DNA from 4 places in the Microbacterium sp. MRS-1 genome. Region 3 is predicted to be linked to each of the others. Evidence: predicted binding sites of a transcription regulator. Region 3 holds the regulator's gene; each other region holds the start of a gene.
What was found. The regulator HrcA, encoded in region 3, represses chaperone genes, less so after heat shock. The targets are predictions, from matches to a motif close to TTNGCACTCGNNNNNNNCGAGTGCNAA.
Positions count from the first base shown of each region.

Region 1 (2,199 bases), on a different contig from region 3:
GACTGCACGAAGGGGCTCGTGATCTCGGCATCGGAGGTCAGGTAGGCGATGCCGGGGGCGAGCATTCCGGCGTCGAGACGGCGGGCCACCTCGCCGATCAGGCGTGCGCGGATGACGGCGCCCTCCGGCTCGTGGACGAAAGCGCCCAAGGGTCGGACCTCGGCATCCTCGGCGTCGGAGGACGCCGTCAGTTCGGCCGCACGGTCGGAGCGGACGACGAGCGCCGAGCGGCGGACACCGGCGCGGGCGAGCTTTCCGGTCCAGACGACGAGCTCGATGGTCGACCCGTCGACGCTGATCCACTGCGCCTCCGCAGTCTCGGGGATCCGCGCCCGGTCGAACGCCGGTCCGAGCTTGATGCCCGCGGGCATCCGCTCCGCCAGAGCGAAGACCCATTCCAGCGACGGCGACCAGTCGCCGGCGGCGACCCGCGCGGTCTCGGTGTGGCCGGCCGTGCGACGCGCCGGATCGAGCCACACCGCCTCGACGCCGTCGAGTGCGACGTCCTCGGCACGGGCATGGCGCACCGTCGCGGTGTCGCCGAACGCGGCGAGGTTGTACGCGGCCAGGGCGGCCGTGGTCTCGTCGGCGTCGACGGCCAGCACGTCGAGGCCGATCCCGGCGAAGGCGAGCGCATCGCCGCCGATGCCGCAGCCGAGGTCGGCGACGCGGTGCACGCCGGCGTCGCGGAACCGGCCCGCGTGGCGCGCGCCCACCGACAGGCGCGTGGCCTGTTCGAGGCCCGCGCGCGTGAACAGCATCCGGTCGGCGAACGCGCCGAACTTCGCCCGCGCGCGCGTCCGCAGCCGCGCCTGTCCGACGGCGGCGGAAACGAGTTCGGGTGACAGGCCCTGCGCCCGCAACCGCGACACGGTGCGCGCCACCTCATCGGAGGAGTCGATCGCGCCGAGCTCATCGACCAGCCGCAGCCCCTCGGAGGTGAGCAGGGCGGTGAGCTCGGCGCGTTCCATCCGGCCAGCCTATGCGGGGCGGGTCAGCACCCGCTCACCTTCGTCCAGCGCGACGCCGACGTCTGCCGCAGAATCGTCACGGTCGCATCCCCTCGCCCGAGGTAGAGCTGGCACTCGCGTTGCACGAGTGCCAGCCGCGCTCTAGACTTGCTGTTAGCACTCCACCCCTGTGGGTGCTAACGAGTCTTGAAGCATCACGCCCAGCAAGAAAGAGGTAGACCGTGTCGGTTTCCATCAAGCCGCTCGAGGACCGCATCGTCATCAAGCAGGTCGAGGCTGAGCAGGTCACGTCCAGTGGCCTCGTCATCCCTGACACCGCCAAGGAGAAGCCCCAGGAGGGCGAGGTCGTCGCCGTGGGCCCCGGCCGCATCGACGACAACGGCAACCGTGTGCCGCTCGACGTCGCCGTCGGCGACCGCGTCATCTACAGCAAGTACGGCGGCACCGAGGTGAAGTTCGGCGGCGACGAGTTCCTCGTCCTGTCGGCCCGCGACGTTCTGGCGGTCGTCGTCCGCTGACGATCGCATTCGACGATGGCCCCCGGGATATCCCGGGGGCCATCGTCGTTAACGCGGATTGGCGGAGGAACGACGACCAACGGCAGAATGCCGCGGCATCCGTCGCCCCGCGCATGTCACGACCGTCGTAGGCTTTGTCTCATGACACCCGCCGAGTCCGCCCGCGACGAACGGCGCGGGGGGATCTACGCCTTCGCGGCGTACTTCCTCTGGGGCTTCATGCCCCTCTACTTCCTGCTGCTGGCGCCCATCGGGCCGTGGGAGATCGTCGGCTGGCGCATCCTCTTCTCCCTCGCCTTCTGCGCGGTCCTGCTCACCGTCACCCGCACGTGGGGCAAGCTCTTCGCGATCCTGCGCGATCGGCGGCTCGTGTTCTGGACGATCGTCGCGGGCCTGCTGATCTACGTGAACTGGCAGGTGTTCCTCATCGGCATCCTGACCGGTCACGTCATCGAGGGCAGCCTCGGCTACTTCATCAACCCGATCGTGACCGTGCTGCTGGGTGTGATCGTGCTGAAGGAGCGCCTCCGGCTGGCACAGTGGATCGCGATCGGCTTCGCGGGCCTGGCCGTGGTCGTCATCATCGTGGCCTACGGATCCTTCCCCTGGATCGCACTGACCCTGGCGGCGAGCTTCGGCACCTACGGACTCGTGAAGAAGCAGATCGGTCCTCGGGTCGATGCCATCAGCGGCCTCACTCTCGAATCGCT
Region 1 is NZ_JAUF01000001.1:8,029-10,227, reverse strand. Features, by position in the region: gene AS96_RS00045 (class I SAM-dependent methyltransferase) at 1-971, opposite strand, end outside; gene groES (co-chaperone GroES) at 1,193-1,489, shown strand; gene rarD (EamA family transporter RarD) at 1,631-2,199, shown strand, end outside.
Region 1: a site for HrcA is predicted at 1,079-1,105, ahead of groES (co-chaperone GroES). Genes of this name have one in related genera too.

Region 2 (2,199 bases), on a different contig from region 3:
CTTGATCTGGGTCACGCGACCCTCGATCTGCGCCGACTCGCCCGCACCCTCGACGATCGTGGTCTCGTCCTTGGTGACGATGACCTTGCGCGCCTTGCCGAGCAGGTCGGTGGTGGCGTTCTCGAGCTTGAGACCGACCTCCTCCGTGATGACCTGGCCGCCGGTGAGGATGGCGATGTCCTGGAGCTGCGCCTTGCGACGGTCACCGAAGCCGGGAGCCTTGACGGCGACCGACTTGAAGATGCCGCGGATCTTGTTGAGAACGAGGGTCGCGAGAGCCTCACCCTCGACGTCCTCGGCGATGATGACGAGCTCCTTGCCCTCCTGGATCACCTTGTCGACGATCGGCAGCAGGTCCTTGATGTTGGAGATCTTCTGGTTCGCGATGAGGATGTACGGGTCCTCGAAGACAGCCTCCTGGCGCTCCGGGTCCGTGACGAAGTAGGGGTTGATGTAGCCCTTGTCGAAGCGCATGCCCTCGGTGAGCTCGAGCTCGGTGCCGAACGTGTTCGACTCCTCGACCGTGACGACGCCCTCCTTGCCGACCTTGTCGATCGCCTCGGCGATCAGCGCGCCGATCTCGGGGTCGGCGGCGGAGATGGATGCCGTGGCGGCGATCTCCTCCTTGGTCTCGACCTCCTTCGCGGAGGCGAGCAGCTCGTCGGAGAGCGCCTTGACGGCCTTCTCGATGCCCTTCTTCAGGGAGATGGGGTCTGCGCCGGCCGCGACGTTGCGCAGCCCTTCGCGCACGAGAGCCTGGGCGAGGACGGTAGCCGTCGTGGTGCCGTCACCGGCGACGTCGTCCGTCTTCTTGGCGACCTCCTTGACGAGCTCCGCGCCGATCTTCTCGTACGGGTCGTCGAGCTCGATCTCCTTGGCGATCGAGACACCGTCGTTCGTGATCGTGGGGGCGCCCCACTTCTTCTCGAGCACGACGTTGCGACCGCGCGGGCCCAGGGTCACCTTGACGGCGTCGGCCAGGATGTTCAGGCCACGCTCGAGGCCACGGCGGGCCTCCTCGTCGAAAGCGATGATCTTTGCCATAAGTGTGTCGTCCCTCCCGGACGTGAGGATGAGTCTTTAGCACTCGCGATGATTGAGTGCTAACTCATTCTGGCACTCTGGCATGACGAGTGCAAGCCGCGCCGAGCGGGCGCGACGGGAGGGCCGAACGACGTCAGGCGACGACGCGGACCGACTCGGCCTGCGGGCCCTTCTGACCGGCGCCGACGGTGAACTCGACCGTCTGCCCCTCCTCCAGGACGCGGAATCCCGACATGTCGATGTTGGAGTAGTGGACGAACACGTCCTGGCCGTCGGTCACGGTGATGAAGCCGAAACCCTTCTCGGCGTTGAACCACTTGACGGTACCTTGGGCCATGCGAATCTCCTGATGCTGCGGTGGGACGTCGCAATGCTAACCAGCGTGAGAGCGGCGAAATCGCCGTTCCGGCAAGTGTTGACACAGGCGCATCGAACTGTTCACACGCGCGAAACACGCTCCCCGCTGATACCCGCAGGGCGGGGTGGTCAGCCGGCCGGAGTGGCCCCGGCATCCGTGCGATCGGCACCGATCACGACCACGAGGAGCTTGGCGCCGTCGCCGCTCGCGAGGCCCTTGTACGCATCGCTGAGTGTCACGACCGCCCCGCCGATCACCTGTGCGAGCCCCCGCGCCGCACCTTCTTCGGCGGGGTCGGAGTAGAAGACCGTCGTGGTCGGGAAGTCCTTGGAGCTGGCGTCGCCGGCCGTGACGCTGTCGGGCGACCAGCCGGCCCCGACGATGGTCTGCGCGAGGGAGCCGGCCAGACCCGACTGTGTCGTCGCGTTGAGAACGGTGACCGGGTACGACGTGTCGACGACCGGCTCGGCGGTCGAGATGGTCGTCGGCGTGGCGCTCGGGGTGGGAAAGAGGGTGACGCGCCCGGTGGCGATCAGCGTGCCGAAGATGCCCAGCGCGACCAGCACGACGATCGCGATGACCGACCACAGCACCACGATTCCTCCCCGCAGGCGCGGATTCTCGGCGCGATGCGCACCGATGCGTCCCCCCTCGAGGGCGAGATCATCGAAGCGGTCCTTCTGCGGGGGCTTACTCGGCACCCCAGAATGCTACCGGCCTGTTCCGGTGCGGACGGCGGGAACGGCCGCGCGTCCCGCACGCTCGCTTGCGCGCGCATCGCGGAGCCGACGGAGGCG
Region 2 is NZ_JAUF01000018.1:144,527-146,725, reverse strand. Features, by position in the region: gene groL (chaperonin GroEL) at 1-1,044, opposite strand, end outside; gene AS96_RS05260 (cold-shock protein) at 1,178-1,381, opposite strand; gene AS96_RS05255 (LytR C-terminal domain-containing protein) at 1,531-2,103, opposite strand; gene AS96_RS05250 (DUF3263 domain-containing protein) at 2,113-2,199, opposite strand, start outside.
Region 2: a site for HrcA is predicted at 1,081-1,107, ahead of groL (chaperonin GroEL). Genes of this name have one in related genera too.

Region 3 (2,199 bases):
CGGCACGGATTGGTGGGGCTACGGGCCGGGGGCGCACAGTCATGTCGACGGGCTGCGATGGTGGAACGTCAAGCACCCCGCGGCATACGCACAGCGCCTCGCCGCCGGCACCTCTCCTGCGGCTGCTCGCGAGCGCCCGGATGCCGCTGCGCGGCGACTCGAGGACGTGCTCCTGCGGTCGCGGATCGCCGAGGGCATCGCGGTGTCCGAGCTGACCGGAGAGGGTCGTCACGCGATCGCCGCGCTCATCGCCGACGGGCTCATCGACGGACCGTCCGCCGTGCGCGGCCGCGTCGTCCTCACCCGCCGCGGACGGCTTCTGGCGGATGCCGTGGTGCGCGCCCTCACCGCCTGACCATCCGATCGCGGTAATATTGGCACTCGACGACCCTGAGTGCCAACAAGGAGGAGCGATGGTCTCGGAACGCGGCCTGCAGGTCCTCCGCGCGATCGTGCAGGACTACGTCGACACCCATGAGCCCGTCGGCAGCAAGGCGATCGTCGAACGTCACCAGTTCGGCGTGTCCGCGGCGACCATCCGCAACGATATGGCGCTCCTGGAGGACGAGGAGCTCATCGCCGCGCCGCACACGTCCTCCGGACGCGTACCCACCGACAAGGGCTACCGCGTGTTCGTCGACCATCTCGCCGACCTGCGGCCGTTGTCCACCGCGCAGCGCTCGGCGATCTCGTCGTTCCTCAGCGATCCGGGCGATCTCGACGAGCTCCTGATGCGCACCGTGCGCGCCCTCACGCAGCTCACCGGACAGGTCGCCATCGTGCAGTATCCGTCGTTCGCGCGCGCGAACGTCACGCACGTCGAGTTCGTGCACCTGGGCGGAGCACGCGTCGTCGTCATCGTCGTCACCGACACCGGCCGGGTCTCCCAGCGCGTGGCCTTCCTCGCCGAGGAACTCACCGAAGAGGCCGCCCAGCAGCTCAAGACGGCGATCTCGCGGCTGGTCACGGGCAAGCCCGTCGCAGAGGCTGCGGCCGCGATCGTCGAACTCTCGGCGTCGGCCCCCGACGGCACCCGCATCGACGCCGCGCTGCGCACCGTCGCGCGCATCGTCGGCGAGGAGCTGGAGGACTTCCGCCAGGACCGGCTCGTGATGGCCGGAAGCGCGACGCTCGCGCGGCGCGAGAGCGACTTCCGCGGGAGCATCTATCCGCTGCTGGAGGCCATCGAGGAGCAGGTCACCCTGCTGCGTCTGATGGGCGAGATGGTCGCCGACGAGCAGGGACTCGCGGTGAGCATCGGCCGGGAGAACGAGCCCTTCGGGCTCACGGAGGTCTCCGTCCTGACGAGCGAGTACGACGCGACGGGTGCACACGCGCGCGTCGGCCTCCTCGGCCCCACCCGCATGGACTACCCCACCAACCTCGCGGCGGTCCGCGCCGTCGCGCACTATCTGAGCCGACTGCTCGACGAGGACGACACGTCCCGCTGAGCGATCCGCTCCCGAACACCGACCCGCGCCCGCAAGGGCAGGAAAGGCGATTGTGGCCGACCACTACGAAGTCCTGGGCGTATCCCGCGATGCGAGCCCCGACGAGATCAAGAAGGCGTATCGGCGTCTCGCGCGCGAACTGCACCCCGATGTCAACCCGGGAGCGGACGCGTCCGAGCGCTTCAAGCTCGTGACCCACGCGTACGACGTCCTCAGCGACCCGGAGCAGCGCCAGCGCTACGACATGGGCGGCGACAGCTCTCCCTTCGGCGGAAGCGGCGCAGGCTTCGGCGGATTCGGCGACATCTTCGAAACGTTCTTCGGCGGCGGGGGAGCACGCGCCGGCCGACCGCGATCGCGACGTGAGCGCGGCCAGGATGCGCTGGTGCGGGTGACGCTGGATCTCGGCGATGTCGTCTTCGGCACCCACCGTGACATCGACGTCGACACCGCGGTGCTGTGCGAAACCTGCGAGGGATCGTGCTGCCAGCCGGGCACCCAGCCGGCGACGTGCGACATCTGCCACGGTTCGGGTCAGGTGCAGCGCAACGTGCGCAGTCTTCTCGGCAACGTCATGACCTCGCAGCCCTGCACCACGTGCCAGGGCTACGGCACGACCATCCCGTACCCCTGCGCGACGTGCCAGGGACAGGGCCGCGTGCGCGCACGGCGGACAGTGTCGGTCGACATCCCCGGCGGCGTGGAGACGGGCCTGCGCCTCCAGCTGCCCGGCTCGGGCGAGGTCGGC
Region 3 is NZ_JAUF01000008.1:11,377-13,575, forward strand. Features, by position in the region: gene hemW (radical SAM family heme chaperone HemW) at 1-355, shown strand, start outside; gene hrcA (heat-inducible transcriptional repressor HrcA) at 414-1,451, shown strand; gene dnaJ (molecular chaperone DnaJ) at 1,504-2,199, shown strand, end outside.

Region 4 (2,199 bases), on a different contig from region 3:
CATCACCGATCACCACCAGGTCTCGAACCGTGTGCTCGCGGGCGAGCATCGCCCAGGCGGAGGCGGGCGTCGCGACCGGAAGGCCCGCCCGGACGGTGGTGTGAACGAGCATCGGGCTGATCTGCACGGCGGTGATGCCCGTCCGCCGGAGCGCACGGTGTGGCGCGGGAACGGCGACGTCGAGGTCGGCGGATGCCGCGGCATCCGCGTCGGGGAAGGGGAGCCCGTGGATCGCGAGCGCCGTCGTCCCGGTGTAGAACGCAGGGGGCGGCAGCACGAGTGCGTGGGCGCGGACGCGACCCAGGATGTTGCGCCGGGCGATCTCGTCCGGCGTGTCCTCGCCGTGCGGTGCGTCGCCGTCCGTGTCGCGCCGGACGTGGACTCCGCGGAACGGTGCGTCGAGGTCGCGAGCCGAGAGGCGCCCGCGAGTGACGCCGGCCGTCGACGCGTCGGCGGCGGTGAACACCTGCGGCAATGTCGGCGGAAGTGGTCGGGGTGAGCGCGGCATGCGCTCATGATGGGCCCATCTCCTGATGCCGTGGCCACCGTCCGCGGGTTCGTGGAGAACTTGCGCTGTTACCGAACGTGGGGAGGAAGGGTTCCGTGTGCTGAAGGGGCGGTGGTGCCGGAAACAGCAGTGCGGCTTCCGGCGCGAGGGCCAGGTGAGCGCCGCGCGCGGGTGCGCGCGTTCGCCGTGCGTGAACTCTTGGCACTCTCCTGGGTCGAGTGCTAATCTGAAGTTAGTTGAGTCGATGAGGCTCAACTTTGACAGACCATCACAGTGACACACGACAAGGAGAGAACAATGGCCACGTATGACCCGTTCCGTGACCTCGACCGCATCGCGTCGGGCCTCTTCGACACGCGCCGGGGACCCCGCCGGATGCCGATGGACCTCTACCGCGACGGCGACCGCTACGTCCTGAGCGCCGACCTTCCGGGCATCGACCCGGGCTCGGTCGACATCGATGTGGACGGCCAGCTGCTGACCATCCGCGCCGAGCGCACCCTCAGCGAGGGCGACGGGGTGAAGTGGATCACGCGCGAGCGTGAGACCGCGAGCTTCCTGCGCCAGCTGAACCTCGGTCAGGGAATCGACACCGATGGCATCGCCGCCACCTACAGCAACGGCGTGCTGACGGTCACGATCCCGGTGAGCGAGAAGGCGAAGCCGCGCAAGGTCCAGGTCGTCGCCGATGGCGCGGCGCCGACGATCCAGGCGCACGAATCCGCGCAGGAGCCGCAGCCGGTCGAGCAGTAATCCCGCACCGCGCGCAGCCGCCCCGTGTCCGCGAGGACCGGGGCGGTTCGTGCGCGCACGCTAGTGTCGAAGCACCCCGCCGGAAGCACCAGCACTCGGAACGTCAGCAAGGATGCCGATGACCGCACCCCCCGTCGCGCGCGAGCGCGAGATCACCGAACCCGTCTCCCTCACCGGCCGCGACGGCCGCCTCAACCCTGCGGCGATCGGCTTCGCCCGCTCGCCGCTCATCGACACCCGTGGCATCGGGCGCGGACGTTTCGTCCGCTCGTGGGGGCGCAACAAGCGCTGGGAGTACTGGAACGTCATGACGCCCACGCACATCGTCTCGCTCACGGTGTCGTCGCTGGACTATGCGGCCGTGCACGAAGCGTGGATCCACGATCGCGCCACGACGCGTTCGTGGGGTCGCAGCGTGACGGTGCTGCCGTCGCGCGAGGTATCCCTTCCCGCGTCGCTCGGCACGGGCATCGCCATCGCGCGACACGCAGATCTCGCCGCGACGATCACTCCCGCCGAGCGGGGAACGCTCTGGCGCCTGCACGCGGAGATCGCGGACGCGTCCTTCGACATCACGGTGCGCCGCCCGCCCGGACACGAGCTACTGGCGGTCGTGGTGCCGTGGTCGTCGCGGCGGTTCCAGTACACCGTGAAGGACGTCGCGCTCCCGGCATCCGGAGTGCTGACGCTCGACGGCGTCGACTACGAGGTGCCGGCGGGATCGTGGGCGGTGCTGGATCACGGGCGAGGACGCTGGCGCTACGTCGTGTCGTGGAACTGGGGCGCCGGGTCGGGAACCCTCGCAGACGGACGCAGCCTCGGCATCCAGGTCGGAGGGCGATGGACCGACGGGACGGGGTCGACGGAGAACGCCGTCGTGCTCGACGGCACGCTGCACAAGATCTCCGAGCCCGTCGCCTGGGACTACGACCTCGCCG
Region 4 is NZ_JAUF01000037.1:48,819-51,017, forward strand. Features, by position in the region: gene AS96_RS08385 (hypothetical protein) at 1-508, opposite strand, end outside; gene AS96_RS08390 (Hsp20/alpha crystallin family protein) at 806-1,261, shown strand; gene AS96_RS08395 (DUF2804 domain-containing protein) at 1,380-2,199, shown strand, end outside.
Region 4: a site for HrcA is predicted at 707-733, ahead of AS96_RS08390 (Hsp20/alpha crystallin family protein). Genes of this name have one in related genera too.